2 linked regions of the Rheinheimera salexigens genome follow. The protein of the gene in region 1 interacts with the protein of each later gene in a pairwise test. Links are inferred from orthologs where the notes say so. Each region holds a gene or a part of one and is shown on either strand. Other genes may lie near its edges.

Region 1 (2,980 bases):
TTAATACGTTCAATTAGCTCATCTTCGGGCAATGAAGTTTTAAGGTATTCAATATTGCTATACCCAAGGCTTTTAAAGCTTTGCACAGCGCTTTGGTGAAGGCCCTCTAACAGTAAAATTTTAATTTTATCTTTGGCCAGTGAAAATTTTTCCATATTGCTCTCTTTAAGTCGCGTTAAAATAAATTAAGTTTTTTATGCACAATTATTTTTATGATTGTTTTAAAGCTAGCCTTGGTTTTTCATTCGAGTTTTTCGATTTTAGTAATCGTATTATTATTATAATTATTGTTATTTAATTAATAATTTTGGTGCCAGTCACCGTGCCAATAAGCACTGTGTCTGCACGGCGATGGGCAAAAATACCGTTACACACCACACCAACAATATTATTGATGCTGTTTTCTAAAGCCAGTGGATCAGTGATGTGCAAGTTATGCACATCTAAAATAACATTACCGTTATCGGTAATAACACCTTTACGCAATATGGCTTCGCCACCTAATTTATTTAGCTGACGTTGAACATAAGCAATAGCCATAGGCAACACTTCAACCGGTAGAGGAAACGCGCCTAGCGTGTCGACTTGTTTACTGCTATCGACTATACAAATAAACCGCTCTGCCACAGCAGCGACAATTTTTTCACGGGTTAATGCTGCGCCGCCACCTTTAATCATATGTTTAGCGGGGTTTATTTCATCTGCGCCATCAACATAAACACTAAAGCTGTCTATATCGTTTAGTTCAAACACTGGAATACCCAGCGCTTCAAGTTTGAGGGTAGATTGTACTGAGCTAGAAACTGCGCCTTGAATATGCTGCTTAATGCTAGCAAGAGCGTCAATAAAATGATTTACAGTGGAGCCAGTGCCGACACCCACAATAGTGTTATGAGGAATAAACTCTAGTGCTGCCCATGCAGCTTGCTTTTTCATTTCATCTTGCGTCATTGTTATATCCAATAAGCTTTTAGCCATACAGATGGTCATTATAACGAAACGTTGCCTAGACAAAAGGGCAAATGCAGAAATAAAGCTTAGTAATAACGATAAGCCTGACTTTTGGCAATGTTGGCAGCATTTACATTATGTGTAATACAGCAGTTGCTATAGATTTGCAGTGATTATTGGCAAGTTATTAATGAAAGGGGCTTTTTTTAAAATGTCTTATTCTAAAATGATTTATTATTAAATGCGTATCGGTAAAAGGCTGTTATTTAAAGCGCCAAATTTTATCCGGCGTCACAATAGTCTGTAGAGGAATGTCCCAACTGGCTATGGGTAACGCAGAGACTTGCTGACAACTATGGGCTAAACCAACAAAGCGAGAGCGATAATCTGCAGGTAACTGAGCAAGAGTGCGATCATAAAAGCCTCCGCCCATACCTAATCGATTACCTTGGCTGTCAAAAGCGACTAATGGCGTAAATATTAAATCTAATTCCGCTACTGGAATAATATTCTGACAAGCCAATAAAGGCTGTTTAATACCAAATTTATTGGTTTGTAACGGGCTGGTTGGCTCATAACGGACAAATACTAAATATCCGGCTGTAAACGGATGCAACACCGGTATATAAACCGTTTTATGTAATTGCCATAAGGTTTGAATAAGCAAGGATGTGTCGAGTTCGCCATCATTGGTGAGATATAACGCTATATGCTGACTAGTGTTGAATTGGGGGAGGTTAGTAATCTGAGAAACAAGTTTTTTTGCCGCAGTTTGCTGTTCAGCACTAGATAATTGCTGGCGTGTTAAACGGATTTGTTGTCTTATTACGCTGCGACTGGTCATGCTAAGTTACTGTATTTAAACTTTAATTTAAAGCATAAAACATTAGCAAAGGAAAAAAAGAAAGAGGATTCTCCAAATTGCCGTGTCGAATTGTTGCCCTTGAACCATGGGTTCAAGGCGGGAGTTAAAGTGGTTGGCTTAGGCTTCCCAGTACAAGCTGGGCCTGCACACTGACAACACATATAAAACCCTTTGTATAAACAATTATCGGCTCAGGGACGTCAGTCCAATCACAAACAACTCAGAGAACACGTTAAGTATAACAGCTTGATTGAGAGTGTCTAAGCCAAAAGCCCTTTCTAAGGTGGTTTTCAGTTCATTCGCTTGATTTTTATGCAATTATAGTGCTTGGACACAGTAAAACGCGGCTGACTAACAAAAGCCAGCTTGCAAACTTGGCGCTTTGTCTTGGCAGTGGTAGCATAAGCACTAAGTTAGCCAGCAAGAATCCTATTATGAACGAGCAATCTGAATTGACTTACGAGCGATGGTCCCATTTGTTAGATCAAGCCGGTGTAATGGCCGCTATGGCGGAAGTACACGGTTTAATTTCCGGCTTATTAAGCGCAGGTGTTAAAGCCGAGTCCGATCAAGTTTTACCTATTTTATATGACTTTTTAAATGATGGCCAAGCCTTACCGGTAGCGCTACAAAAACAAATTGAACAATTAATTGTTGCTACAGCGGCTGATCTTAATAATGCCGATTTTAGTTTTAGTTTATTACTGCCTTCTGATGAAGACGCTTTAGCAGATCGCTTAGAAGCGATGGTAGAGTGGACTCAAGCTTTTTTAGTGGGCTTTGCTGTACAACAAACAGATTTATCGCTACTGCCTGAAGATGTGCGCGAAGCGATTGAGCAATTATCAGATGTTACCCGTATTGATATTCATGGTAACGACGATAGTAGTGCTGAAGAAAATGAAGAAGCGTATTTTTTAGTCATAGAGCATGTTCGGATCATGGTATTAAATTGCCATGCCGAAGTAGGCCAAAAATTTAGCAACTTAGCTGTAAGTAATAAAACAGTGCATTAAATGGCTAATAAAACCTTATCCAAAACCTCATCGGCTAGCAGTGCGGCTAACACTACGGCTGACACTATGGTTAACAGTATTAACACGTTTGATCTGGTTATTGCTGGTGGCGGTATGGCTGGCAGCACGTTAGCGTGGGCTTTAACCC
Region 2 (2,970 bases), 680 kb from region 1 along the record:
GCGCTTTAACACAGACCATTCCTTGAATTATGACAGTAATTTCACCGCGATTGGTTGTCCTTTCTCTTGCTTTTTAAGCTGGCGATTGGTTCTATCAATCACGTCACCCACTAACTGACCACAAGCAGCATCAATATCACCACCACGGGTTTTACGTACAATAACAGTAAAGCCATATTCATGTAAGACTTTGTTAAATCGGTCAATACGTGAATTGCTGGATCTTTTGTAAGGCGACCCAGGATAAGGGTTAAATGGGATCAGGTTAATTTTAGATGGCGTGTCTTTTAAAGCATGCGCTAATTCATGCGCTTGCTCCATGCTATCGTTAATACCATCTAACATAACATACTCAATAGTAACCTTGTCATTAGCTTTTGACGCCTCGACATAACGGCGTGAAGCAGCTAAAAACTCTTCCATTGGATATTTTTTATTTACCGGCACTAATTGATCGCGTAAGGCATTATTTGGCGCATGTAATGAAATCGCTAACGCGACATCAATTTTCTCGCGTAATAAGTCTAATGCAGGTACAACACCTGAGGTACTTAACGTTACACGGCGTTTTGATAAGCCAAAACCGAAATCTTCCAGCATTAATTGCATAGCCGGTACCACGTTATTTAAGTTAAGCAATGGTTCGCCCATGCCCATCATAACAACGTTAGTCACTGGTTTTACATCGCTACCGCCATAACTACCAATAATTTTAGCGACGCGCCATACCTGACCAATAATTTCCGACACGCTTAAATTACGGTTAAAACCTTGTTGTGCAGTCGAGCAAAATGAGCAATCTAACGCACAACCAACTTGGGAAGAAACACATAACGTGCGTCGATCTTTTTCTGGGATCCACACCGTTTCAACTTCTTGACCACCGCTTAGTCGCATAATGAACTTTATAGTGCCATCACTACTTTCTTGCTGCATCGCTACTTCTGGCGCTGTAATCTCACAACGTTTTTTTAGCTTTTCTCGCAATACTTTATTGATATTGGTCATTTCGTCAAAATTATCAACGCAATAGTGGTAAATCCATTTCATTACCTGATCGGCACGAAATGGCTTTTCGCCCATATCAACAAATAACTGCTGTATTTCGCTGCGCGTTAAATCAAGTAAATTAATTTTTTTCTGTTGCTCAGTCATGTGTCGAGCACTCCTTACCACAATAAACAATAGCTATAAAATACTGCTCTAAGTAGGTACTGTATTGATTAAGCACCTACTTAGATTAAGGGAGCCAATGCTCCCTTAAATCATTTTCATTAAGAGGTTAATCTTAACGAGTACGTGCACATAGCTCAGCTTCAGTGAAGAAGTAAGCAATTTCACGTGCAGCTGATGCCGCAGCGTCTGAACCGTGAACTGCGTTTTCATCAATGCTAGCAGCGTAGTCAGCACGTAAAGTACCGGCTAACGCTTCAGCTGGGTTAGTTGCGCCCATGATTTCACGATTTTTAAGTACCGCATTTTCGCCTTCTAAAACCTGAACCATCACTGGGCCAGAAATCATGAAAGACACTAATGCATTAAAAAATGGACGTGCTTTATGCTCAGCATAAAAGCCCTCAGCTTGTTCTTGGCTTAAGTGAACCATTTTTGAAGCAACAATACGTAAACCAGCAGTCTCAAAACGGTTGTAAATAGCACCAATTACATTTTTAGCAACTGCATCTGGTTTGATAATTGAAAAAGTACGTTCTAAGGCCATTATAGGCTCCTGATTAAAGTTAATGAATAAATAAGGTGATAAATTTTAAGGCGGCAAATTATACGCTATAAGTAAATAAAAACCTATTTGTTGCCGTAAAAAAGCTGTTTTTATAACCAATACTGTCAATTTTTACTTAAGCTAATTATCTTAAGTAAAAATAACAAAGCCTTACCACACGGGATAAGGCTTTATTTGCAATAACGAAGCATTAGGCTAACTAAATATCAGACTGTTTAGCCTTCGCTAACCATATTGACGGTATATTTTGGGATCTCGACAATTAAATCTTCATCGGCAATTCTTGCCTGACAGCCTAAACGAGATTCTGGCTCTAAGCCCCAGGCTTTATCTAACATATCGTCTTCTAATTCATCACTTTCTTTTAATGAATAAAAGCCTTCGCGAACAATAATATGGCAAGTGGTACAGGCACAGGATTTTTCACAGGCATGTTCAATAGAAATGCCATTGCGTAGCGCAACATCTAATACTGTTTCGCCAGGTTTAGCTTCTAACGCTGCGCCTTCAGGGCATAATTCAGCATGGGGTAAAAATACGATTTGAGCCATTTACTATACCTCGTCCACGTTATGACCTTGTAACGCAAGACGAATAGAACTATCCATTCGGCGCGCGGCAAAGTCGTCAGTCAGTGTGTTTGTCTGTTCAATTGCAGCTTTAATTGCTGCCGTGTCATCGCCAGCTTTCACTTGGGCTAACTCGACTAAAGCTTGTTTAATATCTGTTAATTCGTCAGCACTTAATAAAGCAGCATCCGCGGCTAACGCTTGAGTAATGGCTTCAAGTACGCGTTCAGCTTCAACTTGTTGCTCTCGTAGCAAGCGCAATTGCATATCTTCTCGTGCATATTGCATAGAGCTTTTTAACATAGTGGCGACTTGATCATCGCTTAAACCGTAAGACGGTTTAACTTGAATACTGGATTTAACGCCGGTCGATTTCTCTTCAGCATTAACACTTAATAAACCATCGGCATCAACTTGAAATGTCACGCGAATATGAGCGCCGCCTGCGGGCATCGCCGGGATATTACGCAGTTCAAACCGCGCCAATGAACGACAATCGTCAACTAGTTCACGTTCACCTTGCACTACATGCAAAGCCATAGCAGTTTGGCCATCTTTAAACGTAGTAAATTCTTGTGCACGTGACACCGGAATAACAGTATTTCGCGGAATAATTTTCTCGGTTAATCCACCCATGGTTTCTAAACCTAAAGACAGCGG

Evidence for each region.
Region 2: the proteins of BI198_RS07240 (region 1) and ndk interact in binary tests that used the Escherichia coli proteins (3 or more experiments, as listed by UniProt). The link is inferred for Rheinheimera salexigens from one-to-one orthologs.

The regions. Positions count from the first base shown.
Region 1 is NZ_MKEK01000001.1:1,564,056-1,567,035, forward strand. What follows is about bases 5-2,980. They hold BI198_RS07240 (5-formyltetrahydrofolate cyclo-ligase), read right to left. Parts: upstream 1,796-2,980; coding sequence 1,214-1,795; downstream 5-1,213. Other genes in these bases: serA (phosphoglycerate dehydrogenase), read right to left, coding at 5-155; rpiA (ribose-5-phosphate isomerase RpiA), read right to left, coding at 295-951; BI198_RS07250 (UPF0149 family protein), read left to right, coding at 2,251-2,832; ubiH (2-octaprenyl-6-methoxyphenyl hydroxylase), read left to right, coding at 2,833-2,980. Outside these bases: more of serA, read right to left, coding at 1-4. UniProt on the Escherichia coli protein: Involved in the removal of 5-formyltetrahydrofolate.
Region 2 is NZ_MKEK01000001.1:882,074-885,043, reverse strand. What follows is about bases 5-2,970. They hold ndk (nucleoside-diphosphate kinase), read right to left. Parts: upstream 1,721-2,970; coding sequence 1,289-1,720; downstream 5-1,288. Other genes in these bases: hscA (Fe-S protein assembly chaperone HscA), read right to left, coding at 2,296-2,970; fdx (ISC system 2Fe-2S type ferredoxin), read right to left, coding at 1,957-2,292; BI198_RS04175 (bifunctional tRNA (adenosine(37)-C2)-methyltransferase TrmG/ribosomal RNA large subunit methyltransferase RlmN), read right to left, coding at 28-1,155; pilW (type IV pilus biogenesis/stability protein PilW), read right to left, coding at 5-12. In the rest of the region: more of pilW, read right to left, coding at 1-4. UniProt on the Escherichia coli protein: Major role in the synthesis of nucleoside triphosphates other than ATP. The ATP gamma phosphate is transferred to the NDP beta phosphate via a ping-pong mechanism, using a phosphorylated active-site intermediate.